Regions from separate parts of the Halalkalibacterium halodurans genome, predicted to be linked through region 4. Evidence: riboswitches for the same ligand, from Rfam matches in the RefSeq annotation. Region 4 holds a riboswitch; each other region holds the start of a gene.

Region 1 (7,702 bases), 690 kb from region 4:
AACGTCAAGATCAAGGGTAAGCAGGAAACAGAATTAAATGGCACCGCTCCCCTGATTAAGAAAGAACATGTTCAAGCTTTGCTTGAGCAGCTAACAGAATTAGAAAAAGGGGATGTGCTCGTTCTTGCTGGTAGTGTCCCACAAGCGATGCCACAGACAATTTACCGCTCGATGACACAAATTGCCAAAGAGCGAGGCGCTTTTGTGGCTGTGGATACGAGTGGAGAGGCATTACACGAAGTATTGGCAGCAAAGCCTTCGTTCATAAAGCCCAATCATCATGAGCTTTCAGAACTCGTTTCAAAGCCAATTGCTTCGATTGAGGATGCCATCCCCCATGTTCAGCGACTCATCGGTGAAGGCATCGAATCCATTCTCGTGTCATTTGCAGGGGATGGGGCATTGTTTGCCTCAGCGGAAGGGATGTTTCATGTGAACGTTCCGTCTGGGGAGGTGCGAAATTCGGTCGGGGCCGGTGATTCGGTCGTGGCGGGATTTTTGGCAGCATTACAAGAGGGAAAGTCCCTTGAAGATGCAGTGCCATTCGCAGTTGCTGCTGGTAGTGCGACAGCATTCTCCGATGGGTTTTGTACAAGAGAGGAAGTCGAACGGCTGCAACAGCAACTTCAACGAACGATAAAAAAGGAAGGGTGATTACGATGTTAAAAATTTCAGAGCTTCTAAAAAAAGACACAATGGTACTCAATTTACGAGCTGCCTCTAAAGAAGCCGTCATTGATGAGCTCGTCCGTACGCTTGATAAAGCGGGACGGCTCAACGATGCACAAGCATTCAAACGAGCGATTCTTGAGCGTGAATCACAAAGCACAACAGGTGTCGGGGAAGGGATTGCGATCCCTCATGCCAAGACGGCAGCGGTGAAACAGCCGGCGATTGCGTTTGGACGCTCAGATGCAGGGATTGATTATGAATCATTAGACGGACAGCCAAGTCACTTGTTCTTCATGATTGCCGCGAGCGAAGGGGCGAACAACGAGCACCTTGAAACCCTATCAAGACTATCGACTTTCTTGATGGATGAATCCTTCCGTAGCACCTTAATGAAAGCGCAATCAGAGGACGAGATTTTAGCAGCAATTGATAAAAAAGAAGCAGAAACAGCTGGAGAGGCTGAGGAGAAACAGGAAGGCTATGAGCTATTAGCGGTTACAGGCTGCCCGACTGGTATTGCCCATACGTATATGGCAGCCGACAACTTAAAATCAAAAGCACAGGAGCTAGGGGTATCGATCAAAGTAGAAACAAACGGCTCAGGTGGTGTAAAGAATCGTCTCACAGATGAGGAAATTAGCGCAGCAAAAGCGATTATCGTTGCGGCGGATACGAAGGTGGAGATGGATCGCTTCCACGGTAAGCCTGTGATCCAAGTTCCTGTCACCGACGGTATTCGTAGGCCAAAAGAATTAATTGACCAAGCGTTAGCAGGGAAAGCGCCTGTCTATGAAGGCGGAGCTCAAGCAAGTGGAGAAGACGGTTCTGCAGGTGGAGGACGTCCGAAGCTCGGGTTTTACAAACACTTAATGAACGGTGTTTCCAACATGCTTCCGTTCGTTGTTGGTGGTGGTATTTTAATTGCGATTTCCTTTATGTTCGGGATCAAAGCATTTGATCCGAGTGATCCATCCTACCATCCATTTGCGGAAATGTTAATGACGATCGGTGGCGGAAATGCGTTCGGTCTTATGATTCCAGTTCTTGCGGCTTTCATCGCCATGAGTATTGCGGATCGTCCTGGATTTGCCGCAGGTATGATCGGTGGATTGATTGCGTCAACAGGTGAAGCTGGATTCTTAGGTGGGTTGATTGCCGGTTTCTTAGCAGGTTATGTTGCTCTCGGTGTGAAAAAAGTATTGGCTAACCTTCCGCAAACACTTGATGGAATTAAAACGATCTTGTTCTACCCGGTCTTTAATATTTTTATTACTGGTATGATCATGCTTGTCATTGTTGGGCCTCTAGCTGCCTTTAACACTGGTCTTCAAGATTGGCTCGGCTCAATGGGAACAGCTAACATGGTGATTCTCGGAATTATCATAGGTGGTATGATGGCAGTTGATATGGGTGGACCAATCAACAAAGCGGCCTTCACGTTTGGAATTGCGATGATTGACGCCGGAAACTTCGGTCCACATGCAGCTGTTATGGCAGGTGGAATGGTGCCACCGTTAGGGATTGCCCTTGCGACAACATTATTCAAGAAGAAATTCACGAAACAAGAGCGTGAAGCAGGGAAAACAAACTACATTCTCGGTGCATCGTTCATTACTGAAGGGGCGATTCCATTTGCAGCCGCTGACCCAGGACGTGTCATCCCGTCCATCATCGTCGGTTCGGCGTTCGCTGGAGGCTTGACCGCTCTCTTTAATGTAACTTTATCAGCGCCACACGGCGGAGCCTTCGTCATTTTTATTGGTAACATCGTCAACAATCCACTTCTCTATCTTGTAGCCATTATCGCTGGTTCAATCGTTACCGCGCTCTTACTCGGATTCTGGAAAAAAGACGCGAAGCTTTAAGTAAAAAGCTGCTGTCCCAAAAGCACCTTAAAACATAAAATCGGGAGAACCATTTGATGCGGTTCTCCCGATTTTTGTGTTGATGTGTTTTCGTTGATTATTCGAGCGAAGATCCACCGTCGCTCGTTTCTTTATGTTGTGCAGTAAGGGCCACAAGCCTGAGCTCGATGTGCACGTTTTCTTTACCGCGAAGATGCAGCCTTCGGAAGCGGAGAGTTTTGTTTGACATGACCAAATCCCCTCTCCACATCTTTTTTTTGGTGGAGCGTTCTGCCTTCTTCGCTTTCAGTTCCTCGTACACTGGGTTGTAGTGACCTGTCGATTTCCCTGGGCCTTGGTACACTCCAGCTTGAACGGCATTCTTCACATGATTCACACTCATATCATCTAAAATCCCATGTATAACCTTACGGATCGATCCACTTGGTGTATCGTTTAAAAGAGACTTTCCGCTGATTTTGGGTACTGTTCGATACATGACATTCACCACACGTGCCACATGGTTCTCTGGACTGAGATCGGAAAAATCCATAGGAAGCACGAGTGGATTCATGGTATACGGCTAATAAGTAGCCGCTTGGCTACACAAAAAATCGCCTTCTTTCGTTTGAATTTTGGTAGTGGTACCTTCATTTTAAACAATCGGTCGACTTTTTTTGTATGTTCTTTCGCGCGTTAAATGGGGTCGAACGAGCGACAGGCGGCGACTCCTGCGGGAAAAGCAACAGCGGAAGATCGCCGAGAGTGGGGTTCTCGAGGAAGCTGGAGCGTTGCCCGCGGAAAGCGTCCGCCAAGTCGCGATTTAGAACAAATCAGAAAAGCTGCATCAAAAGATAGACTTTTGATGCAGCTCCTTTTCATTTCAAATGGTTGGAGACGTCGACAAGGAAAGAAAAAACAATACCATTCCGACTCAACTTATGCTAGGATAAATGAGAAAATAAAACATGTATAACCACTAGGGGTGTCGAAAGACTGAGAGAGGCGAATCCTCAACTCTTGGAACCTGATCTAGTTCATACTAGCGAAGGGAAGTGGCGCATTTCGTGAAAACTAGTTTACGATAATCAGTCAATGCGGCATCTCCTTGTGGGTAGGAAGGAGATGTTTTTTCATGGCTTCATCAAGGTTACTTATTTTAATCGAGATCGCTATCATGAGTGGTTTAGCGTTCGTGCTCAGCTTCGTAAAAATTGGCGTCTTTTGGGCGTATGGTGGGTCGATTTCACTCGTGATGCTGCCGATCGTTGTTATGGCCTTCCGGCGTGGCTGGAAAGCGGGGATTGTGACGGGATTGATTGTCGGCTTGCTCAAATTAATTGGCGGCTACGTCGTCCATCCTGTTCAACTTGTCCTCGACTATCCGCTACCATTTTTAACGATCGGCTTGGCTAGCCTTTTTGCCGTAAAAGGTTCATTTGAAGGGAAACGTTTTTATGCGGCGATGATCGGCGGTGTGTTATTTGCCTCATTTCTCCGGTTTTTATGTCATTTTACGTCAGGCATCGTTTGGTTTGGGGAGTATGCTCCAGAAGGAACGCCTGTAGCCCTCTATTCATTTGTGTACAACATCTCATACGTGCTGCCTGAGGCGTTAATCAGCATCATCGTTCTTGCCCTTTTTGGGAAAAAATATTCACAAATGTTTCAACCGAAAAAAGAGCTCGGGGTGTAAAGCCCAAGCTCTTTTTCTTCGTTACAGGTTATTTTACTACGATTTCATCCCCTAGGACAAAGTCGGTTTTCCCGAGTCGTTCCGCATAGGCAAACACATAATAGCGGCCGGGAGCAAGCTCCGTCGTATCCCATGTGACGTCATGATAGCCTTTGCCGATGTTCTGCACGACAGCAGCCGATGTGACGTACTCTAGCGTATCGCGCGTGTAAATCCAAAGACCAAACTCCTCTGCACCGTTTGGCAAATAGGCGCTTCCAAACAATACACCATTTTCATCAATGTCTAAATCAAACGTTGTAACCCGAGGATAATCTGGCTCTGATACAAAGAGGATCGTTGGCACCTCTACTGTTTGCGATCCATCAGATACGATGATCGTACCTTCGTAATAACCAGGATCTAATTTCCGCGCGTCGACTTGTACATTAAAGTTAATCTTCTGTGTTTTTCCTGGTTGTACGCGAAGGTTTTTACTCGTTTTCACTTTAATCCCGTCTGGGTTTCCAGCGAATTGAACGTCGAATTGATACGTTTTTCGTTTGTTCGATAAGTTATGAATCGTGAAATGCTGCCGTTCCACTTGTTTTCCGCGTTCTTTCGTGAACGTACCAAACGAATGGCTACCAGGTGTGACAAGGGTTTCAGCTTCAATTGCATCAACGATACGGATGCTTCCGGCCCCCTGTGTGTTGTGCGGGTAACGGTTGCCGTTTTCGTCTACAAGGTTTTCAGCTGTATTCATAAGTGCTGCTTTCACGTGGTCAACACCCCAGTTTGGGTGAGCTTCAAGGAGAAGCGCTGCTGCACCTGCTACGTGAGGAGAGGCCATGCTCGTCCCTTGACGTGAGCCGTAACCGTACGGATCATCAGGCTGGTGCGTTGGAATCGTACTCACAATCGCAACCCCTGGTGCAGAAACGTCAGGCTTAATCATCCACGTATGCATCACAGGTCCACGTGAGGAGAAATCGGCAACAGTTTCGCCGACGAGTTTATCAAACTCGATGGAGAACGTCACGGTATTCTGACCATTTTCAAGCTCGTTTCTCATCTTTAATCCGTCTTCATTTGATAGCATAATCGTTGGGATCGCCAGTCCAGGAACAGTTGGCTGAACTCCTGCAACGTTGTTATAAATAATCGCGCCCACTGCGCCCGCTGCTTTTGCATTTTCTGCTTTTTCGACAAATGGTATTTCTCCGCGAACGATTAAGGCAATTTTTCCTTCAACGTCCACACCTTCAAAATCACCCGGTTTGCCTAGGCCTGCAAAAGCATATTCATACGCCTCGCCATCGAGTTCAAGTAGTTCCTCATCTGACGGGAAGCCCATAATATCCGCACTCGGATAATCGATTCCATCTGATGTAAACACACTCGCTTTGTACTTATTATAAGGCAAGCGAGTGGCACCGACAGAAATGGCGTCGCGGGACGTACCAGGAGACCCTACTGTCCAGTTGTTCGGACCACTATTTCCGTTCGACGTAACCGCTACAACTCCTTCGGCCATCGCCCAATCGAGGGCAATGCTTGTCGCGAAGTCAGGATCATTTAATGTATTTCCTAATGATAGATTCATAATATCTGCGCCATCTTGAACAGCACGCTCAATTCCGGCGATTACCCCAGCGGTTGATCCACGCCCACCCGGTCCTAGCACACGATATGCTAGTAGGTTTGCATCAGGGGCAACCCCTTTGATCAGACCGTTGGCGGCTACAGTTCCAGCAACGTGTGTGCCATGTGTCGTTTCTGCACCACGCGGATCACCTGGTGATGTTTCTTGTGGATCATCGTTGTTGTCGATAAAATCCCAACCTTTGTAATCACCAAAAGCGTGGACTAAATCAGGATGTGTGTAATCAACACCTGTATCAAGAATGGCTACGGTAATGCCTTCACCTGTATAACCAGCTTCCCACGCATCATTGGCGCCGATGAAGGGAGCGCTGTCTAACATCTCAGGGCTGTAGGCATCCTTTTCAATGACAATTTCGTCAAAGTCAGTCTCTACCTCATATTCTATATTTGGATAGACAGCATGAACGCCATCAACCCCTAAAATAGAAGGAATTTGATGAGCTGGGAGCTCAAGGGCAAATCCGGAAAATAGAAAGTCATACTCATGAGTAACCGTGCTTGACGGGACCAAGTCTTGGATTTGCTCAATTACCGATTGACGGGCTTGTTTTAGCTCGTTTTTTGACTGTTTTTGTCCTTGGTGTTTGGCTTCAATAATCGATGGATCTTCAATTTCGACTATGACGGTCTCTAATGCAGAGGAAGAAGTATCAATCTCCCCGACCATCGGCGCAAGAGATGGCGATTCGCCATTCGCTTGACTCACTGGTATGTAGCTTGTTAGCGTTAGAAGTAAAATAAGGGTGAAGCTAACAAAAGTTCGAAACGTTCGCATCATCAATAAAAGTCACTCCTTTATAGGAAGATAGTGTGCAAGCATTCGCTCGCCATTTTGTTTCGATTCTAGAAATGTTTGCAGAACTCCTTTAATTGTAGAAAAAATGAGAAAAAACTACTTTTTTTATATAAAAATAATTAATTATTAAAAGGAAATGTGAGAAAAAAGTCGAAAAGAATGGGAAAATCGTGGAGATAAAAAAGAAATTACTGAAAGGAATTGAGTATCGCTTTTCAGTATTTGTCGAATAACAAAGTCTTAAGTTGTAGTCCTAAAGAATCAACCTGTTGTGCCAACAGGTTTTCGCAACCGTTTCACGATGAAAAACGTATAGTTTGTTAAACGGAATAAAGGTGGAATAAATGATGCTAACGTTAGCTGAAAAATTATTACTGATCGGATTAAATGATGAAACAGGTAAAGTCCACTATCAGGCGAGTACGGCGCTTCCATACGGTTTAGCAGGTGCGGTGCTTGCCGATCTTATGCTGTTAGGGAAAGTAGAGCTTCAAGGGAAAAACATTGTCGTTGTTGATCCAAAGCCGGTCGGCCAACCGATTTTCGATAAGGCACTACACATCATAAACAAAACGCCTCGTAAACGGAATGCGAAGTATTGGGTACAAAGATTAAAACGCGACTTAAAAACGTTGCGGCAAGATGTATTAACGCTCTTGATTGAGCAAGGGATTTTAAAGGAAGAAAAGCGAAAAATTCTCGGCTTATTTGAAACGCGAACGTACCCAGCGGTTGACGGAGAAATGGAAGAACAAGTGAAGGAAAAGCTGAGAGTCCTCGTATTGCAGCCAACTGAAATCGAAGAAAACAAAGAGCTGGCCCAAGAACGGACTCTTGTCCTCCTTTCACTCGTAAATGCGTGTGATCTGTTACGACAAGTATTTGATCGACAGGAAGCACGTGTCGTGAAAAAACAAGTAAAGCATTTGACAAAAGACGTACCAGTCTCCAAAGCCGTAAAAGAAATGGTCGATGCCATCAATGCTAGCGTTGTATTAGCCATTACATCAGCAGCGGTCGTCACGTCAAGTAGTAGCTCGTCTAATT
Region 2 (7,702 bases), 490 kb from region 4:
CTGAGTTTTGCGCCATCTCATAAGCGTTCGTCCCTTTCTAATCTAGCTAAAAACTTAACTGTTTTTGTCTTCTACATGTCTCTTATCAAGCCATTTTAACGGTAGGCGAAACAGTCCGTCTTTTTGTGCTTTCATACTGAACGGAGCAAATGGTGCAAAGTAAGGCATTCCAACGGAACGCAAACTCGATAAATGAGCAACAAGCATAATAAGCCCTAAAATAATCCCATATAAGCCGAAAGTAGCAGCGAGTAGCATCATAAAAAAACGCAATAAACGAGCGGCAACGGCTAAGTTATATGCCGGTGTTGTAAAGCTTGCGATCCCGGTCGCTGCCACGACGATGACCATCGAGGCCGATACAATTCCCGCTTGCACCGCTGCTTGACCAATGACAAGAGCTCCGACAATCGATACTGCCTGACCAATTGCCCGAGGCATTCGCAATCCTGCTTCACGAAGTAATTCAAAGGTAAATTCCATAATAAGCGCTTCAACCAAGGCAGGAAAGGGGATCCCCTCTCGTTGTGATGCCAATCGGATTAGCAGCGTTGTTGGGATTAAATCTTGATGAAATGTAATCAAGGCTACATACAAAGAAGGACCGAGTAATGAAACAGTAAAAGCAAAGTAACGCAATAAACGAATAAACGTCGACAAATCATACCGCTGGTAATAGTCTTCTGCCGCTTTAAAAAACTGGGCGAAATCAGTTGGTAAAATTAAAGCAAACGGCGTTCCATCAATAATTAAAGCGACTTTCTCTTCCACAAGTGCATATGCCACCATATCAGGTCGCTCCGTATTATAAATCGTTGGAAATGGTGTTAGCATCTCGTCCTGCATCGCTTCCTCAATATTAGCCTCGCTAATCACTTTGTGGGTGATGACACGGTTGAGACGTTGTTTGATTTCTTGCAAGAGTTTTTTGTCAACTAAATCGTCCACATAAACAAGGGCCACATCGGTATGTGTTGTCTCGCCAAGCTCCGTATTTTCCACACGTAGACGGTTTGATTTTACTCTTCTGCGAATGAGAGAAAGATTCGTTTGCAGCGATTCATTGAATGCATCTTTCGGACCGCGAACCGTCGTTTCCGTGGAAGGCTCCTCAATCGAGCGCCATTTGCTTCCTGGGGTGCTGCAACTTAAGGCTTTATCAAATCCATCGATTAGTACGATCGAATTGCCTGATAATAGCGAGTGGATGATCGGACTCCACAAGTCATACGCCTGTACTCTCGCGACCGATAAAATTTGTGTTTCGATTATCGAAAGACGTTTATCCTTCGTATCTTCCTTAAAGTAGTGAGCTTCCTTTGAAGGGTGGAGAGTCGCACTGACGATACATTCGCTGACCAGTTGCTCATCAGCCAGACCATTGATGAACACTGCAACTCCACTAATTTCTGGTTCATGGATGATCATTAACTCACGAATAACTAAATCGCTACTATTTCCGAGCAGCTCTTTGATTTTTTTTTTATTTTCCTCGAGACTTTCAGATAGCATCTCATTTTCCCTAATATGGTTCACTTCATGAACCTGATCAATGGGCCGCTTCCGTTTTACAATGGATGATAATCCCTTCGTCCGTCTCATCGCGATCTCTCTCCCCATTTAAAGTATCATTAAAGCAATCTAAGTCATCTTTATAAACTTAACCTTTGCCATCTAGGGAAAAATATGCATGATGAATAGGCCTCTCTATGTTAAAAAAGCAACCGAAAACAATTTTTCCTATGGTAAGAGTATTTTAAATAGAAATGCACTTTTGAACGTTCCATAGAATGCTTTTGAATACGGGTAATCATCCGTAGAAATCGCTCGACCGATTAATGAATGACCGCCCACTTCATAAAAATCCGTTATATCTATAATTGAAGCGAAGTCCTACCGTTAGAGCCTTTTCACTATAGTTAAAAAGAGGCTGTCCCATAAGTCAAAATGATTGACTTATGGGCAGCCCTTTTGAATACAAAAAAATCGCCCCGTTCGTTATAATGTAAGTACCCACACAAACAAAATAAGAAAACGGAGGCGATTCTTTTGAGTAACTCTATAGCTACTTTCATTCATTATAACATGGACCAATTAGTCCTTCCAATGGATTTTAGCGATCTCATCCCCGAAGACCATGTGGCGCGTGTGGTGAATGACATGGTGGAAATGGTGGATGAAGATCTCTTCTACGCCCCATACAAAGGTGGCGGCCGGAGTGCCTACCACCCAAAGATGATGACGAAAATCATTTTGTATGCCTACACGCAAAAATTATATTCGTGTCGCGACATTGCCAAGTCCCTGCGTGAACATCTTCCGATGATGTGGTTGGCCGCTCGTCAAACACCAGATTTCCGCACCATTAATCGTTTTCGCTCGGAACGAATGAAAGACATCATTGAGCCATTGTTTACGTCCCTCATTCAGTTACTGCTCGACCAAAACTACATCACCATGGACAACTACTTTCTCGATGGAACCAAAATCGAGGCGAATGCCAATCGATATACGTTTGTTTGGAAAAAGTCCGTCCAGAAGTATAAGGAGCGGCTACAGGACAAGCTCGAAGAATTATTCGCCCACATTGAAGAGACGATTGATTCCGATAACCAGCAGGTAGAGAATGATCAAGGGGAAAACAAGCGTGTGACTTCTGAACAGTTACGTGAAGCTGTCACTCAAGTGGAAAAACAGGCGAATCAAGCGGAACAAGCCCTTCATGACGAACAAGATCCGGTTCTGAAAAAAGAGAAAAAAGCGGAAGCTCGTCACTGGCGCCAATTACATAAGAAGTTAAACACAGACTATCTGCCACGCTTAGAAAGATACGAAGATCAATTAGCGACATTCGGTGATCGAAATAGTTTCTCCAAAACCGATCGAGATGCCACATTTATGCGTATGAAGGAAGATCATATGAAAAACGGTCAACTGAAACCCGGATATAATGTACAGGCAGGGACCGAAAATCAATTCATTGTCGGTTATTCCATTCATCAACGCCCAACAGATACTCGTTGTTTGATTCCACACCTTCGTATGCTTGAAGAACGCCAACTCCCCTTTCCAAAGAAGCTAATCGCAGACGCTGGTTATGGAAGTGAGCCCAACTATTTATATATCGCTGAAAACGAATGGGATGCCCTCATCCCTTATCATACGATGAGAAAAGAAGAAAGCCGGGTCTATCGGAACGACCCATGGAAGGTACAGAACTGGACGTATTTGGAACATGATGATACCTATATATGCCCAAATAACCGGAGAGTGACTTTTCGATACTACCGCAAACGAACGGATGCCTACGGATACGAACGAGACTTCAAAATATATGAATGTGAAGACTGTACTGGGTGTCCATTCAAGACGGATTGTACAAAAGCGAAAGGCAATCGCCAGATTCACTATAATCCGGTATATGAAGAAGGAAAATCAAAAATGAAACGAGCCCTTGATACGGAAGAAGGCGCAAAGACCTATCGAAAACGGAAAACAGAGGTCGAAAGCGTGTTCGGTCATATCAAGGGCAATCGGTCGTTCCGTCGTTTTCACCTTCGTGGCCTTGACAAGGTGAACATTGAGTTTGGGCTGATCGCAATCGCCCACAACTTCCTGAAACAGGCGAAGACCATCCGCCTGTTTCAGGAAGAGATAAACCGATCATCGGAGACAAAAAGCCTGAAGCGACTTATAAATGTCACTTCAGGCTTTTCTTTTTAAGGGCTTTTGAGACAACCCCTTCCCACCTTAGTAGTAGAGGGGCTCTATTTTTCCACACTTTTCGCACGTTTGATAGGTAGGGCCTTTTTGAAAATGGTGCTCACAGCTCATTTCATGCTGCTTGATCTCCTTTTCGATCCGAGTTGTTTCGTCTTTTAATTGCTCCAGCTTTTTTCGTAGCTCTTGAATAACCAGGATGATCCCTCCTTATCGGTATAGGTTACCTCCCGCTTGTTTAAATTCATCGGCTTTCTCTTCTAACCCTTTTTCAATCGCTTCCTCCGTATCAAGACCCTGTTCTTTCGCATAGGTGCGAATGTCTTGAGAGATTCTCATGCTACAAAATTTTGGACCACACATGGAACAGAAATGAGCGGTTTTTGCTCCCTCAGCCGGTAATGTTTCGTCATGGAATTCCATTGCCCGTTCTGGGTCAAGAGATAAATTAAACTGGTCACGCCATCTGAACTCAAAACGCGCTTTCGATAAAGCGTCATCCCGTTTTTGTGCCCCTGGGTGTCCTTTCGCCAGATCTGCTGCATGGGCTGCGATTTTATACGTGATGACACCTTCCCTTACATCATCTTTATTCGGTAAGCCCAAATGCTCCTTCGGTGTCACGTAACAAAGCATGGCTGTTCCGTACCAGCCGATCATCGCTGCTCCAATCGCTGATGTAATGTGGTCATACCCCGGCGCGATGTCGGTCGTGAGCGGTCCTAACGTATAAAAAGGGGCTTCCTGACAAATGTCTAACTGTTTATCCATATTTTCTTTAATTTGATGCATCGGAACATGTCCTGGACCTTCAACCATCACTTGTACGTCATGCTCCCAGGCGATTTTCGTTAACTCTCCTAGCGTTTCAAGCTCGGCAAACTGCGCTTCATCATTGGCATCAGCGATCGAACCTGGTCTCAGTCCATCCCCTAGGGAGAAGGCGATATCATATGTTTTCATAATCTCGCAAATCTCTTCGAAATGGGTGTATAAAAAGTTTTCTTTATGATGGTACAAACACCACTGCGCCATGATCGAACCACCGCGGGAGACAATGCCTGTCACGCGCTTTGCTGTTAACGGAATGTAGCGAAGTAAAACACCGGCATGGATCGTAAAATAATCGACCCCTTGCTCTGCTTGCTCAATTAACGTATCGCGATACACTTCCCACGTTAAGTCTTCTGCTACTCCGTTTACTTTTTCTAACGCTTGGTAGATCGGTACGGTCCCGACTGGCACAGGAGAATTGCGAATGATCCATTCCCGGGTCGTATGAATGTTTTTCCCTGTCGAAAGGTCCATGATCGTATCGGCTCCCCAGCGCGTAGCCCACGTCATTTTTTCCACTTCTTCAGCAATCGACGATGAAACAGCCGAATTGCCAATATTCGCATTAATCTTAACATGGAAATTCCGCCCGATGATCATCGGTTCGCTTTCTGGATGGTTGATATTGGACGGCAAAATCGCTCGCCCACGTGCAAGTTCATCACGAACAAACTCTGGGGAAACATTTTCACGGATTGCGACAAACTCCATTTCCGGTGTGACAATTCCTTTTTTGGCGTAATGCATTTGTGTCACATTAGCACCTTTTTTTGCTCTTAACGGCTTGTGCGAGCTGGTGCGCGGAAACACTTCTCGCGCCGCGCGTGGATCATCGTCCTTCGTAAAGCCATTGTCTTCTGGACGCACATCCCGTCCTTCATATTTTTCACAGTCACCCCGCTCTAAAATCCATGACTTACGAATCGCAGGCAACCCTTTTTCGATATTCACTTCATAGGATTCATCGGTATAGGGGCCGCTGGAATCGTAGACGAGGATCGGCTCATTTTCCGCTTCGCCGCTATCTGTCACGGTCGGGTGCTGGGAAATTTCGCGAAATGGGACACGGATGTCAGACCTAGAACCTGTAACGTACCGTTTTTGGCTGTTTGGAAATGAGGATTGAATCGATAATTGCTTGAGGTCGATCGTTGATTTGGACATGGAATCTCTCCTTCGCGTGTGTAGTCGTCAGGACAAGATTCTGAATCCATAAAAGGTGGGAATAGGAGTGTATTTTTTTAATAAAATAAGCCAGGGTTTTCGTCATTCAGACGGACCCTGGCATAAAATACATTCGTGTGGTATAACATGATAACTTCCCCACGCTGGTATGATCCAGATCAGGTCCCGAGGGTTTAAAAACTTCATCGCGTTTTTTTCTCAGCCCAGCTCATTGGACTCCCCTAGTTATTTCTATTAAGTTCGAGTTTCATTATAAAGAAACTGAGCGAAAAGGGAAAGGCATTGTTGTCTTTTTAGGAAAATAGACCCATTAGGGCGCATTGTTACCTATTGGCTTCCATTTGTTCTTTTACTTGCTCACGGAGAGCCCGTTTCAAAAATTTTCCGACCGATGTTTTTGGTAGCTCATCCATAAAGATCACCCGGTCTGGAAGCCACCAAGATGGAAACTTCCCTTCTAGAAAGCGACGAATATCTGCTTCAGCTACCGACCCTTTATTTGGATCTTTTAGCACGACACATGCAACTGGGCGTTCTTGCCATTTCGGATCAGGGACGCTAACGACTGCTGCTTCAAAAACATCCTCATGGGCCATGATCGCATTTTCTAAATCAACAGAAGAAATCCATTCGCCCCCACTCTTAATTAAATCCTTCGTTCGATCCACAAGCTTAATGAATCCTTCTTCATCAATCGTCGCCACATCCCCTGTATGGAGCCATCCATCGGCAAAAGCATCTGATACCTCCTCTGCCTTATAATAGTGGTCGGCAATCCAAGGTCCACGGATGAGAAGCTCGCCCATTTCCGCCCCATCAGGTTTAACCTCCCCATTAGGCCCAACGACCTTCACCTCCAATCCTGGGACAACTAACCCTTGCTTTGCCCGTAATTCTAACGTTTCCTCTTCATTCAAATCAGCTTGATAGCTTTTTACCATCGAAACTGTCACAAGAGGACTGGTTTCTGTCATTCCATAAGCATGAAGAAATGGAACGTTGTACTTTTGCTCAAAGGTTTGAATCATGGCTGCTGGTGCGGCAGACCCTCCGCATAAGATGGCACGGAGATGCTCTGTTTGATAAACTCCCGTCTCTAGCTCTCTCAGGAGACCTAACCAAATCGTTGGCACTCCTGCCGCAAGTGTTACCTTTTCTTCATCGATTAGCTCTGCCAGCACTTGTGGCGTAAACTGAGGGCCTGGCATCACCTGTGTTGTGCCAAACCAAGTCGCAGCAAAAGGGAGACCCCACGCATTTACATGGAACATAGGGACGACTGGCATGAGCACGTCTTTTTCTGACAATCCTGCGGTATCAGCAAGTCCTAATGCCATGCTGTGCAAATAAATTCCCCGATGGCTGTAAACAACCCCTTTTGGTTTTCCAGTTGTAGCTGAGGTGTAGCAAATTCCTGCCGGAGATGTCTCATCGATCGACTGAACAAACTCGAAGGAAGGGTCCCCTTTCGCGATGAACTCTTCATACGAGAAAACATTCGGCCAATCGACTTCCGGAAGCTCACCATCAGACATCAAAACAAACGCTTCAACTGACGAGAGTTGATCACGGAGCTGGGCAATGAGCGGCCAAACATCTGCATCGACGAAAAGCACCCGGTCTTCGGCATGGTTGATCACATAGGCAATATGATCTTGAGAGAGACGTAAATTAATCGTATGGAGCACGGCGCCAATCCCTGGTATGGCGAAATACGCCTCCAAATGTCGATGTGTGTTCCATGCAAAGGTCCCTATTCGATCTCCTTTCTTAATGCCAAATTGGGCCAGAGCCGATGCCAATCTTCTCGTTCGTTCCCCAATTTGCTGATACGTTAAGCTCTTTTTTCCGTTAAGCGTTCGGCTAATGACTTGTTTTGTAGGAAAATAACGTTCTGCTCGTTCAATGAAATGAGAGAGTAAAAGTGGTGAGTTCATCATATTCGTCAGCCCCTTCCAAAAAA
Region 3 (7,702 bases), 1.2 Mb from region 4:
CGTGAGCCAAGGCAACAGTAAGTCTTGCTGTGGCATGTAACCGATCTTTCCTTGAGCATGACAAACAATCGTCCCTTGATCGGGTGATTCTAATCCGGTGATCAAGCGAAACAGTGTGCTTTTCCCTGAACCGCTTTTTGCTAAAATCGCAACGATCTCATTTTCAAACACAGTAAACGACAGTCGCTCAATGACAGGTGAGGAGGAAGAGTAGGCAAAGGAAACCTCCTCGAACGTTAACAGCTCTTTAACCATTGTAGTTCCACATACGTTCGTTGTACGCCATGTCCCAAAACTCGTTTTCCAATCGACTTGTCGTTAGGAAGATCGTCTCTAGCTTGGCTTTTTCTTTTGAAGATAGCCCTTTTGCCTCCTCATCTAGCATTTGAATTAACCAATCGGCGAGCTCTTTGAATTCATCAGAAGCATAAAGCTTGATCCATTCGCCATAAAAAGGATGATCAGAAGCACCAGGGATGCCTTTGAGTTTGACCCCAATTTCGTAATAGCTCCATGTGCATGGAAGAACCGCAGCGATTAAGTCAAGCAACGAGCCGCGCTGTGCTACATTAAGCATGTAGCTCGTATAAGCGAGGGTTGTCGCGGCTGGTTCAGTTGCCTCCAGTTCCTCTGCCGAAATGCCGAGTCGTTTTGCATACGCTCGGTGCAAATCCATTTCAACATTTAACGTTGCGTGGAGAAGCTTGGAGAACGTTGACATTGTTTGTAGGTCGTTTCCTTTCAATGTCCCAAGGGCGAAAAGGCGCGCGTAATCGATCAAATACAAATAGTCTTGCTTCATGAAAAATTGAAATTTCGACTTCTCTAGTGTGCCGTCACCAATCCCTTGAACAAATGGATGGTTGTAACCAGCCTTCCAAATAGGCTGAGCTTTTTCATACAAACTGGCTGCAAAAGACATACGAATACCTCCTTATTATTTTCACTATAAGTATGAAAGTGATTAAAGATTAAGCAATACGAGCGCTTCAGTCATTAAGACTTGGCGTAAGCTAGTTTTTCTCATAAGTAAAGAAAGGATCACCAGAGACTCGCACCAAGCGCCAAAAGCGGGTACCTTCCCGAGGGGGCATTCTCGTACTTCCTCTCTCCGATCTTTAGGTCCAGTCCCTACGCTTTTCTAAGATGGCACCATTCATAGATGAACGTCAGCAATGTTTTCGTATATTGAACTAGTTCAGCAATTTCTAGCTCTTCATTGACACTATGGGCATCTTCAAGTTTCCCAGGCCCAAAGAGCAAGGTCGGAATGCCCGCTTCAGCCAACCATCCTCCGTCGGTTACGGTCTGTGACATGCTCGTTTTTACCTCTTCACCTGTTAAATGGTAATGAATTTTTTTTAGTAGTTGCACAGCGTCACTTTGTTCATCAATTTGAAAGGCAGGGAAAATCTCTCCTTTGTCTTCTATCATGGAAGTACCGCCCCATGAGAAGGATGGCGGGTGCTCCCTCATCCAAGGATCTGCTTTGGCTACGTGCAAAAGATGCTCTTCGACTTCACGGACGATCTCTTCATAGGATTCATGCGGGTAGTAGTGGATAGTAATCCATAGTTTGCATTCATCGGCGATAAACGCAGGGTGACGGCCGCCTTCGATAAAGGCAGGGTTAATGGTGTTCATCCCTGGCGGAAAACCTGGGCTCGATTTGGTAACGGCCCAATGACGCTCAAGCTCTTGTAGGCCTTGAATGAGCTTCATCATTTTTTCAATGGCGCTCGCGCCAAATTCTCCTCCACCAGCATGGATCAAATTCCGTCTTGTTCCGTCGTGAAAGGTAACAGGACTTTTAACCGTAATCCAGCCTGTGATCACACCACCTTGGCCTTGAATTTCGCAATGGCTCGTATCGCTGACGATGGCAAGATCAGCTGTGTACCCTCTTTCACAACAACTTTTTGTCCCCGCCTCGCCAACCTCTTCACCGACGACAGATTGAAAGATCAGGTCTCCTGGAAGCTGAATATTGAACGCATGTAGCGTTTTCATCGCAAATAAACAAGCGGCAAGACCACCTTTCATATCTGCCACTCCACGACCACGAATCACTCCTTGGTTAACGGTTGCTTCAAACGGCGGTGTTTTCCACTCTTCCGATTCATCGACGGCGGCCACGTCGATATGACCGTTTAAAATCAGGCTTCGATATGATTCGCTATATGTACCTTTTAAGATTGCTACAACGTTAGGATCGTTTGGATAAACGTCCCACATGTCTACATTACAGCCAAGCTTCTCACAATACGTACGGATATACTGTTGGGCGTCAGCCGTATTTCTTGCTGGAGGGCTTGGGGTTGGATAGGCGACAAGCGTTTGAACGAGGGCAAGTAGCTCCTCCTTGTTTTTGTCGACATGAGCTAGTAACTCTTCGATAACCGACAGCTTAAACACCTCCTAGATTCATTGAACGGACAAAATAAAAAGCCACTGTCTAAAAAAGAAGTGGCTTGTAATCATCGTTCAATTTCAATCAGTTCCATAAATGAACAGTAATGACGATGGCCACTTCCCTTCGCTAGTATTACCTAGATCAGGTGAATGAGGGTTAAGATGCTAAAAAACATCTCTCTCAGCGGTTTGCACCCCTAGTGGATTCCTATGAAGTTACATTTAGGTTAGCATAATTCGAGCAGATTTGACAATCATTTTTCATTGTGTCGAAAGAAAGTTCAAAAATGTTAGAAAAAAGTGGTTGTCATCGCAATCAATCTGTTATATTATAAAGTCATAAATCAAATACTGTATTATTACAGTTGTTGTCAGGTAATCCTGACGAAAAATGAAAAAAGGGGAGAGTATGATGAGTGGATGGCAAGAAACAGCGGAAAAATTAGAGATGTCTTGGAGCAATGACGTGCGGTGGCAAGGAGTGGAGCGTCCATATAGCGGAGAGGAGGTAGTCAAACTACGAGGCTCGCTTAAAATCGAGTATACCCTTGCAAAGACTGGGGCGGAAAAACTATGGAAGCTACTCCACGAAGAGGATTACGTGAATGCCCTCGGTGCGATGACTGGGGGACAGGCGATCCAACAAGTAAAGGCGGGTTTGAAAGCGGTTTATTTAAGTGGATGGCAAGTAGCAGCAGACGCCAATCTAGCAGGACATATGTATCCAGACCAAAGCTTATATCCTGCCAATAGCGTTCCAAGTGTCGTAAAGCGGATCAATCAAGCACTTCAGCGAGCTGATCAAATTCAACACCTTGAAGGGGAAGGAGAAGTGGATTATTTCGCGCCAATCGTAGCTGATGCGGAAGCTGGCTTTGGTGGTCAATTAAACGTCTTTGAGCTCATGAAAGCGATGATTGAAGCAGGAGCTTCTGGGGTTCACTTTGAGGATCAACTCGCTTCCGAAAAGAAGTGTGGTCATTTAGGCGGAAAAGTTCTCATCCCGACGCAGACGGCAATCCGCAATTTAGTATCAGCAAGACTAGCAGCAGATGTTATGGGAGTGCCGACGATTTTGGTCGCCCGGACCGATGCAGATGCAGCTGATTTAATTACGAGTGATATTGATCCAGCAGACCAACGTTTTATTACGGGAGAACGAACGCCGGAAGGGTTTTATCGGACGAATGCAGGTATTGAGCAAGCGATTGCTAGAGGCTTAGCGTACGCTCCATATGCGGACCTCATTTGGTGTGAAACATCAAAGCCTTCGTTAGAGGAAGCGAAGCAATTTGCCGACGCGATTCATGAGAAATTCCCTGGAAAACTACTTGCCTACAATTGTTCGCCTTCATTTAACTGGGAGGCAAATCTAGATCGGGCGACAATCGAAACATTTCAACAAGAGCTCGGTAAGATGGGGTATAAGTTCCAATTTGTCACGCTTGCAGGCTTTCATGCACTGAACCATAGCATGTTTGAGCTTGCATATGGCTATAAACAACGGGGGATGGGCGCTTATTCTGAACTTCAGCAAGCCGAATTTGCCAGTGAAGTAAAAGGTTATACTGCAACGAGACATCAACGTGAAGTGGGAACCGGTTATTTTGATCAAGTGGCACAAACAATCACAGGGGGAACATCATCAACGACTGCACTTACTGGTTCGACCGAGGAAGCGCAATTTCAAAAATAAGGGAAATCAGCCACTACATTTTTTTGTAGTGGCTGTTATAATACAAGATTATTATTGATAGTTTGATATAAAACAAAAAGCTCGTTATTTCCGAAGCATCGGAAGAGAGGTGGCTAATTTTTCGTAAAACGTGAAATTTTTTTCATAGACGAGAGAATGTTCAGTTACAGGAAGAATGGAATTGGTCATCGGGACACTATTTTTAATGGCTGCTAGGGAAGGAACTTCTCCTAAAGCATATAAGCTATACCACGCCGCTCCCCATGCTGCGCTTTGGTGGCTTTTTGGCAACAGTAGTTCTTGATTAAACATGTCGGCCGCTATTTGAAGCCAAAACCTTGAACGTGAAAAACCACCATTGGCAAACAAGCGGGTCGGTCTACCGCTCATTTCTTTCAGCGTTTGCCCGACATGATAGAGACTAAAGATCGTCCCCTCTAATGCAGCGCGAATCATGTCTGGTTGATGATGTGACATTCCTAATCCGACAAAACTTGCCCGGGCCGCTCCGTCCCAAATAGGGGCACGTTCTCCATTTAAGTATGGTAGAAACAGAACGCCATTCGCCCCAGCTGGTGATTGTTCGGCAAGCCGAAGCAGCGAATCATAGCTCGGTGTGAAACTAGCATTTTTCTCAAGCCCATTTATCGCAAATAGCTTCTGTAGCCAATGTAATACGATACCGCCATTGTTTGTCGCCCCGCCTGAAACAAAAAGATGGTCATCGACACGATAACAGAACGTGCGTTGATGCTCGTCGACCATTGGACGGTAGGACAGTTGACGAATGGCGCCGCTCGTTCCAATCGTAATCACGGTATCCCCTTCCCCAGTAGCGCCAACTCCTAAGTTAGCAAGTGGACCGTCAGTGGCTCCCACAACAAAAGGAGTGGAAGGAAGAAGGCCAAGTTCATCTGCAAGTGCAGCACTCATACCATAAAGGGTGTACGTTGGTGGAACAGGCTTACCGAACTGTTCAGAGGAAAGCTGTAAAAGCTGTAAAGCCTCCACGTCCCACACGCATGCGTCGATGTCGAACATCCCATAGGAAGAGGCTGTTGCATAATCGACTACATGCTCGTCAAACCATAAAAGGCACAAATATTCTTTAATGGAGGCGAAGGAGGAAGCCTCTATAAAAGGCGGGTATTTCTTCTGTTTCATCCATGTTAATTTGCAAAAAGGTGTCATCGGATGAAAGGGGGTTCCCGTTCGTTTCATGAATTGAGAACTGAGTGACAATCTTAATTGTGCTGCTTGCTCGCTGCTCCTTGTATCCGCCCAGATGATGGCGTTGGAGAGCGGTTGTTTGTCTTCATTTAAACAAATGATGGAATGCATTGCCGACGAAATACCGACAGCAGTTACGGCACTAGGGGAGACGGATGTCCGTTCCATGAGTACGCGGATTGCCTGTTTACTAGCGTTGACAATTTCGTCTGGATCTTGTTCAGCCCAGTCTGCCTGAGGTCGGAGAATAGGGTATTCGACCTCCAGTTCTCCGATCACAGCACCATCATAGTGAAACAGTACAGCTTTTGTACTTGTTGTACCAATATCTAATCCGATTACATATCGATCATTCATAGTTGTACCCCTTTTTTCTACATTCTTTTCAGTGAAATCGCTTTTCGCATGTTATGCAAAGAGTTTTTCATTTCATCCTTTCGCCTGATGCTTACATTGACATAGAGGGCATCAATGATGCTTAATTGTGCCAGGCGAGATGCCAATGCTTCAGAACGGTATTCAGTCTCCTGGGAAACAGTATAAAGGGCGATATCCACTTCTTTGCTTAATGGTGTTTTTCCATACGTGGTGATCCCAATCGTTTTCACCTGATGACTTTTCGCTACTTCTAACGCTTGGAGCAAGTCGCGATTCGTCCCTGAATGAGAAATGAAAACAGCCACATCTTGCTTCGTTAATTGTGAGGCGGACATGACTTGAAAGTGTGAATCATGATAGGCGGCTGAAGGGATGCCTGTCCGCAAAAATTTATGGTGGGCATCTAACGCAATCACCCCTGATCCACCATTACCGTAAAATTCAATTCGTCTTGCATGGAGAAGGTAGTCGACGGCACGCTTGAAAGACTCCACATCCAGCACTTGCATCGTATCTTCAAGCGTTCGAATGTTCGATTTAAACACTTTATCGGCCACCGTTTTTTCATCGTCATCTTCTTGTATGGTTTCATGGATGTCTTGGATGGGCGTGACGATTTCAGAGGCTAACGCAATTTTCATCGCCTGATAACCTTGGAAACCTAAGCGCTTACAAAAGCGAAATACGGTTGCTTCTGCAACGCCTAAATCCTCAGCCACTTGATTGATTGTGGAATGGATCATCTTGTTAGGGTTGGCTAATATATAATCGGCCACTTGCTTTTCTTTTTCACTAAAGCTACTATAGGAAGCTCGAATTCTTGGAAGGCAATGCTGTTGCTCGTTTGACATAGGCGTCACCACACTCTCTTTCCATTGATTAGATCAACTGCCGTTTACTTATAGTATAAAAGAAAAAAGCGAATAAAAAAATATTTTTTCACAAAAAACTATTGAAAAAGAAATTTTTTATCATATAATGTGGAGACAAGGAAATAATTTTTCATACTTTGTGGAGTGAGGAGTGTCTGCATGGAGATTGGATTAATCGGTTTAGGACGAATGGGGTACAATTTGGGCCTCAATATCCTTGATCACGAACATCAGCTTGTCGCTTATGATGTGAATCGTGAAGCGGTAAAAGAAATTGGCTTAGCTGGTGCAAAAGAAGCTGATTCGCTAGAAGAGCTCGTAAGCAAACTATCAGCACCACGCAAGATTTGGGTCATGGTTCCAGCCGGGGATATAACAGAAAATGTCGTTTCACAGCTAAGCTCTCTTTTGGACGAAGGGGATGTTGTGATTGATGGCGGGAATGCGAATTATAAGGATACGTTACGCCGTGCAAAGCAATATGAGGCGAAGGGGCTTCATTTTGTGGATGCAGGAACAAGCGGTGGCATTGACGGGGCACGTGAAGGTGCTTGTTTAATGGTGGGAGGAACGAAAGAGGTTGTTGAATCTTTAGCCCCCCTATTAAAAGAAATCGCAGTAGAAGATGGATATTTATATACAGGCCCTGTCGGTAGTGGACATTTTTTAAAGATGATTCATAACGGCATAGAGTACGGCATGATGCAAGCGATTGCAGAAGGGTTTGACCTGTTAGAAAACAGCCCGTTTGACTATGATTACGAAGCGGTAGCAAAAGTGTGGAACAACGGTTCGGTCATCCGATCATGGCTGATGGAACTAACCGAATCAGCCTTTTCAAAGGATGCGAACTTAGAAAAGATTCGCGGTGTGATGCATTCGTCCGGTGAGGGAAAATGGACGGTGGAAACCGCGCTAGATTTACAAATCGAAGCGCCTGTAATCGCTTTGTCATTAATGATGCGCTATCGTTCCTTACGTGATGATACGTTTTCAGGGAAAGTGGTTGCCGCTTTAAGAAATGAATTTGGTGGGCACGCAGTTGTAAAAAGTTGATCATATAGGTTGCCCAATTGGCAACTAGAAACATAAAAACATGTGATAGATATAGGGG
Region 4 (7,702 bases):
TTTATAGCGGACTTAGAGAAATGAAAACGAAGGTTATCGAGTATCAACCGATGCTAGGTGGCAAAGTTCATGTTTATCCAGAAAAAATGATTTGGGATGTGGGTGGATTAACACCGATCCTAGGAGAAAAGTTAATTGAACAGCTTGTTACGCAAGCGTTAACGTTCAATCCAACCGTCGTTTTGAATGAGAAAGTCACATCGATTGCTCAAGAGGAGTCAGGATGGTTTGTGATAAGGACAGCTTCTGGACGAGCGCATTTAACAAAAACCGTGATAATTGCCGTGGGTGGTGGAATCTTAAAGCCGCAAAAAATCGAGCTAGAAGGGGCCGAACGATTTGAAGTGACGAATTTACACTATACGGTTAAGTCGTTGATGCGATTTAAAGATAAAACAGTCATCATTTCTGGAGGGGGTAATTCGGCCATCGACTGGGCGAACGAACTAGAGCCAATCGCAAAAAAAGTTTATTTAACTTATCGAAAAGAGGCGTTGAATGGTCATGAAGCACAGATTTCACAACTTCTAAGCAGTTCCGCTACTTGCCTTTTCCATACGACAATTACCAAGCTGATCGCCAGAGACAAGAAAGAAGTAATTGAACAGGTTGAGCTTACTGATCATCAAACGGGTGAAGTGACTAATTTAGCAGTTGATGAAGTGATTATTAACCATGGATATGAACGGGATAAGTCGTTGCTTGATCAAAGCGAAGTAACTCTTGATCGGATCGATGATTATTATATTGCCGGAACCCCAACAAGTGCTACATCTGTAGGGGGCATCTACGCAGCAGGGGATGTTCTAAATCATGAAGGAAAGCTACACTTAATCGCCGGAGCCTTTCAAGATGCAGCGAATGCAGTCAACCAAGCAAAGCAATGGATTGAGCCAGAAGCCCATCAGTCAGCAATGGTTTCATCACACAATCATGTGTTTAAAGAACGGAATCGGGAATTAATAAGACAAATGTTAAAAAATTAGTATCTCTAAGATCTGTGAACGTACGGGCGATCACAGGTCTTTTTGCGCTTTTAAGAAAGGTCAGCAGGGTAATAGAAAAACGATTGTTTCCCCGTTAAGGATTGGTAGCAAGCCAGTTTTGTAAGGAAGAAGGGTTTGAAAGCAAGTCGAATTTCTGAAAATGAATAATGGTTGGTTTGATCATCGAGTAACGGATATACTAAAAGCACGTTTCACTAACAGTTAAAAAATTGTAAAGAAAATGTTCAGAATCTGAAACTTTTTTGTCTGAAAAATCGTTATACTATTATCGAGACTATTATAAACCATACTAGTAGAAAGGAGATTAACGTGAAATACCGCGCGGTTCTCCTATCCGTATGTTTGCTTTTCATCGCTGGTTGCTTTCCTCAAGCAGACGAGCCCGAACGAGATACATTGCCAGAACAAGAAGAAGATCCGTTACCAACTGGGCAGGAACAGCCTTCCATAACGCCAATTGCCGGTACTGAAGCACAGTACATTGATATAGCTGAGTGGTATGATTCTGACAGTATTCTGTACATAACAGATGAAGGAGAGAATTCCCTTGTTTATATTTATAACCTGTTGACAGGAGAAAAAAAATCTTTGTTTTCATCTGACGACGCTGTGATTAAAGTTACCGCCAATAGCACGCACAGCCAATTTGCGATTCAAACGGTGACGCAAGCTGGTGATGCCCCTGTTTCGATCATTGATAGCCAAGGGGAACTGCTCATGAAGCTTGAAGACTTTGGCGAAGATTTTTCAATTTTTTGGAGTCCATATGAAGAAGATAAACTTATAGCGGTTGCCTATCTGCCAGACTGGGAGCAGGACCTTTATCTCATCGATACTAGCGACAAACAAGTAGAGATGCTTGACTTGGACCAATCATTCGTTCAATGGTTAGATGAGCGTACGATTGTTTATCTTGATTGGAATGGAGATAGCGAAGGATACTATGCTCCGCTTTACACCTTTGACCTTGAAACAGAAGAGGTTGTTTTGTTGCATGAGGAAGCGATTGCGACCCTTGGTTTTGGCGATCATGTAACGCTTATCATTGAGCGTCCAGAGCAAGGGGCAGAAGTGACGACCTATCAATTTTGGAACGGTTCCGAACAGCTTGCGGAGTGGAGTGTGCCAATTCTACGTACATATTCCGAGCAGTGGTGGATCCCGTTTTATGATTTTGATTTAAACAAACGGCTGTTTTATGCTTATAAACCTAATCGAACGGGAGATTATTTTGAATATGATGGAGGGTTTTCCTTTATCGCCTTTGATGTTGATCACGGTGAGGAAACCGTTCTATTTGAGTCAGATGAACACGTTCCGTTTCGTTTGTCGCCAACGGGGCAGAGGGCATTGTTTGGCCCGCGTTTAGAAACAGTGATGGATCTTCTGACTGGAGAGAGTAACTCCCTCATTGAGTAACCATCTTTGCAACGAGATCAGAATATGTCATAATAAAAAGAGAATGAATAATTGCACAGGAGACTAGGGGTGTCTGCTTAAGTGGACTGAGAAAAAGGTGTGTTCCTTTTACCCTCATACCTGATCTGGATCATGCCAGCGTAGGGAAGTCGACTGCACGTGACGATCATCATGGGTAGCCGGCATCCTTATGGATGGCTGGCTTTTTTTATTGTATATACAAAACAGAGAAAAGAGAGAGGAGAAGCAAAATGAGAGATTTTCGGCTATACGCGATAACGGGGGAAGAATTTCACCCCGGTCGCTCGTTACAAGCTGTAATGGAAGAAGCGATCCTTGGTGGGGTAGATATCATTCAGTTGCGCGATAAGAAAAGTCACAAACGGGAAGTGCTTGAAAAAGCGAGAGTCCTTCAAGCATTAGCCAAAAAATATGACATTCCGTTGATCATTAATGACCATATCGATGTAGCACTTGCCGTAGATGCAGACGGTATCCATCTCGGACAGGACGATTTGCCTCTTTCAGAAGCGCGCAAAATTATGGGCCGTGATAAAATAATCGGAATTTCTACTCATAAAATCGAAGAAGCACGGGAAGCCGAAAAGGGAGGCGCTGATTATATAGGGGTAGGTCCCATCTTTGAAACGAAGAGTAAAGAGGATGTAGTGGACCCTGTTACGACCGCTTATATTCAGCAAGTTGCTCATGAGATCTCGATTCCTTTTGTGGCGATTGGTGGGATCAAATTGCATAATGTGGAACAAGTGTTGGACGCTGGAGCTACACGCATTTGCATGATTAGTGAAATTGTCGGGGCAGAGGACGTAAAAGGGACATGTGAAGTATTTAGCACTATTCTAGAGCAGCGAGGGATTGGGTCATGAATGTAATTGTGAATGGTGAAGTTGCAACAATTAAAGCGAATACGTTAGCGGAACTCGTTAGCCATTATGAATTGGACGACCAGCTCGTAGTGACAGAGGTCGATGGGGAAATTATTGATCGGGAGCATTGGACTCATTTTGAACTAACGGAAGGACAACGGATTGAACTCGTTCACTTCGTTGGAGGAGGATGATGATGATGAAGGATCTACCACTTTCAATTAGCGGAAAGACGTTAACCTCCCGCTTCTTTTTAGGAACGGGCCGCTACCCGAATCCTTTCGTTCAAAATGAAGTGATTCGAGTGTCGGAAGCAGAGGTGCTGACATTTGCCATTCGTCGTGTAAACTTGCAGGCACCGGGAGAAGACGCAATTTTACAGCATCTAGAGGGAAAAACGTTTACGTACTTGCCGAATACTTCTGGAGCAAAAAATGCTGAAGAAGCGATTCGCATTGCTCGTCTGGCTAGGGCATCGGGTCTAAGTGATTGGATCAAGGTAGAAATTAGCGTAAACGAGCGAACCCTTTTACCAGACCCTGTAGAAACGTTACGGGCGACCGAAACGTTAGCGAATGAAGGCTTTACAGTTTTACCATATACATCAGATGATCCTGTGCTTTGCAAACGGCTTGAAGAAGCAGGAGCTGCAGCGGTTATGCCAGGAGGTGCTCCGATTGGAACTGGACTCGGCATTTTAAATCCGTACAACCTTGGTTTAATTGTGGAGGAAGCCAACGTTCCAATCATTGTTGATGCGGGTCTCGGTTCCGCACAAGATGTCGTTCAAGCGATGGAGCTTGGCGCCGATGGCGTGCTCATGAACACACCTGTCGCCAAGGCAAAAGATCCTGTGAAAATGGCGCTGGCGATGAAGCATGCGATCGAAGCAGGGCGACTTTCTTATTTAGCGGGGCGGATTCCTAAAAAACGGTACGCCACAGCGAGCAGCGGACTTGAGACATTCATTTCAAAATGAAGGTGTGGTTCTAGGTGAAGGAGCATGTGATTGTATTAGGCGGTGGCGTAATCGGTCTAGCGGTTGCCTTTGAACTGAAAGTGCGAGGGCATCAAGTCACCGTGCTTGAGCAAGGCTTATGCGGGGGACAAGCGTCTGGAGCTGCAGCGGGTATGCTCGCCCCATTTTCTGAAATTGGTGAAGACCCTAATGACTTTTTTCATTTGGCTCACGAAAGCTTAAAGATGTATCCCGATTGGCAGCAAGCGGTGAAGGAGATATCTGGCAAGTCTTTTGAATATGTTCAATCAGGTAGCCTTCATTGTGTTTATCATGAAGCTGATTTTCTTGAACTTGAATCAAGACAGCATTGGCAAGGAACGTTCGGGGTTGAGTCTGAGATCTTAAGTCAGCAACAAATTCGTGCGCTTGAACCGAATATTTCAGATGAGATTATCGGCGCCATCTATTATCCTGAAGAAAGTCATTTGTTTGCTCCTGATTACGTCAAAGCGTTAGAAATCGGCTGCCGTAAGCTAGGAGTGACCATTGAAGACGAGGTAGGACATATTTCGATAGAGGCGTGGATGGAACACCAAGTTCTCCGAGGGCCTTCAGGAAAGCAATGGGCAGGAGATCGTCTGATTGTTTGTGCAGGGGCGTGGGCTTCTGAGCACGAGGAAACTTTTTCTCTGCGTGTTCCTGTATATCCCATTCGTGGGCAAATTTGCGCCTATGAAGTTCCCGCTGGCGATGTTCGTCATATTGTGTACACAAGTCAAGGCTATATCGTACCTAAAGGAAATGGAACGGTCGTTAACGGCGCCTCAGAAGACATCGCTGGCTATAATACAACGGTAACAGAACAAGGGATTAAACGACTGACGAATTGGAATGGTCATATCTTTCCGTTTTTAAACGAGCTTACCCCTTTTCATACGTGGGCTGGGCTGCGACCTGCCACACAGGACGGGTATCCTATGATCGGTGAGACGAAAAAAGCACCACATGTTGTTTTTGCAACAGGTCATTATCGTAACGGGATCTTATTAAGCCCGATTACAGCTAAAGTCGTGGCGGATGTTGTGGAGGGAAAAAAGACAGAAGTCCCACTTACAATGTTTGACCCGATGCGTTTTTCTTAAGAAGGAGGAACAGGAAGATGGACAATCTAGCAAAAGCATTGACGATTGCTGGCTCTGACAGTGGTGGCGGAGCGGGGATTCAAGCAGATATCAAAACGTTTCAAGAGTTAGATACGTTTGGAATGAGCGTCATTACAGCTCTTACAGCTCAAAATACATTAGGCGTCCATGGTGTCTATCCGCAAACATTAGATGCCATTGAAGCACAGCTTGATGCGGTTCTTTCAGATATTGGGGCCGATGCTGTGAAAACAGGAATGCTGTTTTCAGCAGACATTATTACGCTTGTCGCGCAGAAGCTAACAGCCTATCGCGTCAATCATATCGTCGTTGATCCAGTGATGATTGCCAAAGGCGGAGCAGCACTCTTACTCGATGAGGCGGTAGAAGCCCTCGTGAAGAAGCTTTTGCCGATTGCGACTGTGATCATCCCAAACTTGCCAGAAGCCGCGAAAATTCTCGGCATAGAATCGATTGATTCCCGAACGGAGATGGAACAAGCGGTCAAAGAGCTACACGCTCTTGGCCCACGCTATGTTGTCTTAAAAGGTGGACATTTGTCAGGAGATGAAGCAACCGATCTATTGTATGATGGAGAAACGATCCATGTCTTCTCTTCTTCTCGATTTGATACGAAGCACACTCATGGGACAGGCTGTACGTTTGCTGCTGCCATTGCCGCAGAGTTGGCCAAAGGGGCATCCGTCTTTGATGCGGTAAAAACAGCAAAAGCTTTTATTTCGACTGCCATTAAGCATGCGGTGGCGATTGGTGGAGGGATTGGTCCAACTAACCATCATGCTTATAAAAAAGAGAGTCTCTCATCATGAACGCTCGTAGCCCACGTCCCGTTTGAAGAGGCGTGGGCTCATTTTATGTCGTTAAGTGTATTTGTTTTCGATAGACGACTGGTTTGATATGATAGTAACGTATGAGTTAGAGAGGAAGGACAGAAAAACTCCGATTGTTTTGCGATCGAGAGGAGAATAAAGATGCCAACAGGAAATAAAATCGTTTTTCTTTTGCCAGCGACTTTAATGGTGCTACTTTTCATAGGTGGTTATTTTTACTTACAGCAAGAAACAGAGTTTTCAAATGAAGAATTAAAGGATGTCGTCTCGTTTGATGTGGAGGCGGAAGCGATAGAAAATCAATTAACTGTCCAAGTTGAATGGGACTGGAACGCGATGCCAACGGACGGATTATACGGCATGGACTACATCAGTATTGCTATGATGGAGCCTGCTGATGAAATTGTTTTTACAGAAGGGGACATTCGCCTTTTTTATGGTCACGAGGAGATTTTTCGTTCCAAAGGGAAGGTTGTCTCCGATGGCGTGATTTTCTCTTTTCCGAATGAATTGCGCGACTTCGAAAGCTTTGGCAACCTTGGTGAAATTGTCGTTGACATTGAAGGAGAACAGCTAGAGGAAACGGAACTAACGGTTTATTATGTCCATACGTGGAGTCATCATTTAGGAATGCTCCGAGATTCGGCAAAGCTAGACGAGCCATCATTTGAAAATGGACCGAATGTACCGTATTGGGTATTAACGAAGCCAGTTGAATATACACAGAAATGAAGGGACCAAGCCGATGAAAATTCGAGGATTATCGTTTCAGCAAGGGATTTTCTATATTGGCAAACGTCATGTAGCATGCGCGTACCATGTGAATGGACGACTGAAGACGTGGCTTCGTCCGTTGAACCAAAAAACGTTACTGCAAATGATGAAGCATGTGACCCAGGGGCTTCCCGTCTGGTTTAAATTACTCGTGCTGACCCTTCTTAGTCTCGTCCTCGTCCCGAAACTATTCGTAGCCTTAGGGATGATGACGTGGACGGGGCTTCCCCTTTATACGTTACTCTACTTAGCGTACGGCACTCATTTTATTTTTCCAACCGAATTGCGGAAATATCACGGAGCCGAACATAAAGTGTTTAGTGATCGGGGGCTCATTCGGCGAGCGAGATTAGAGGAAATAAGGCAAGCAGAAATCACGAACCGATACTGTTCAACAAACATGGTCGTTATCTACTTCGGGTCTGTCTGTTTCCTAACAATGGTTGGGCTTATAAGCGGATTGTCTATTGAGCCGACATTGATGTACGCTTCTTACAGTAGTGTATTCGCTGTCCCTATTGTGCAGCGTGTCATGGAGTGGCGGGGATTTGCTTGGCTTAGAAACATTATTCTTCACATATCCTACTGGCTGCAGCGACATGTGACAACCTTAGAACCTGATACGATGCATATGATTGCGGCTATTGAGTCTTATCGGCGG

Evidence for each region. Region 4 has a riboswitch for thiamine pyrophosphate ahead of thiE (thiamine phosphate synthase). Riboswitches for the same ligand answer to the same signal wherever they lie in the genome.
Region 1: it holds a riboswitch for thiamine pyrophosphate, as region 4 does, so the genes downstream of both, thiT (energy-coupled thiamine transporter ThiT) here and thiE (thiamine phosphate synthase) in region 4, are expected to answer to the same signal.
Region 2: it holds a riboswitch for thiamine pyrophosphate, as region 4 does, so the genes downstream of both, thiC (phosphomethylpyrimidine synthase ThiC) here and thiE (thiamine phosphate synthase) in region 4, are expected to answer to the same signal.
Region 3: it holds a riboswitch for thiamine pyrophosphate, as region 4 does, so the genes downstream of both, FED51_RS13545 (acetylornithine deacetylase) here and thiE (thiamine phosphate synthase) in region 4, are expected to answer to the same signal.

What each region holds. Positions count from the first base shown of each region.
Region 1 covers NZ_CP040441.1:909,786-917,487, forward strand. The annotation lists gene pfkB (1-phosphofructokinase) at 1-654, shown strand, start outside; gene FED51_RS04410 (PTS fructose transporter subunit IIABC) at 660-2,537, shown strand; partial or broken gene FED51_RS04415 (transposase) at 2,491-2,995, opposite strand; TPP riboswitch at 3,488-3,587, shown strand; gene thiT (energy-coupled thiamine transporter ThiT) at 3,652-4,212, shown strand; gene FED51_RS04425 (S8 family serine peptidase) at 4,241-6,637, opposite strand; gene FED51_RS04430 (GOLPH3/VPS74 family protein) at 7,000-7,702, shown strand, end outside.
Region 2 covers NZ_CP040441.1:2,088,092-2,095,793, reverse strand. The annotation lists gene FED51_RS10240 (Ger(x)C family spore germination protein) at 1-21, opposite strand, end outside; gene FED51_RS10235 (spore germination protein) at 55-1,602, opposite strand; gene FED51_RS10230 (IS1182 family transposase) at 2,086-3,723, shown strand; gene thiC (phosphomethylpyrimidine synthase ThiC) at 3,931-5,718, opposite strand; TPP riboswitch at 5,858-5,972, opposite strand; gene FED51_RS10220 (long-chain fatty acid--CoA ligase) at 6,063-7,679, opposite strand.
Region 3 covers NZ_CP040441.1:2,795,403-2,803,104, reverse strand. The annotation lists gene FED51_RS13555 (ATP-binding cassette domain-containing protein) at 1-255, opposite strand, end outside; gene tenA (thiaminase II) at 248-922, opposite strand; gene FED51_RS13545 (acetylornithine deacetylase) at 1,132-2,415, opposite strand; TPP riboswitch at 2,515-2,621, opposite strand; gene aceA (isocitrate lyase) at 2,825-4,108, shown strand; gene FED51_RS13535 (gluconokinase) at 4,193-5,695, opposite strand; gene FED51_RS13530 (MurR/RpiR family transcriptional regulator) at 5,713-6,567, opposite strand; gene gnd (phosphogluconate dehydrogenase (NAD(+)-dependent, decarboxylating)) at 6,748-7,644, shown strand.
Region 4 covers NZ_CP040441.1:1,600,518-1,608,219, forward strand. The annotation lists gene FED51_RS07845 (NAD(P)/FAD-dependent oxidoreductase) at 1-986, shown strand, start outside; gene FED51_RS07850 (YqgU-like beta propeller domain-containing protein) at 1,317-2,426, shown strand; TPP riboswitch at 2,482-2,590, shown strand; gene thiE (thiamine phosphate synthase) at 2,678-3,313, shown strand; gene thiS (sulfur carrier protein ThiS) at 3,310-3,507, shown strand; gene FED51_RS07865 (thiazole synthase) at 3,513-4,292, shown strand; gene thiO (glycine oxidase ThiO) at 4,307-5,416, shown strand; gene thiD (bifunctional hydroxymethylpyrimidine kinase/phosphomethylpyrimidine kinase) at 5,434-6,246, shown strand; gene FED51_RS07880 (hypothetical protein) at 6,409-6,999, shown strand; gene FED51_RS07885 (MTH1187 family thiamine-binding protein) at 7,013-7,702, shown strand, end outside.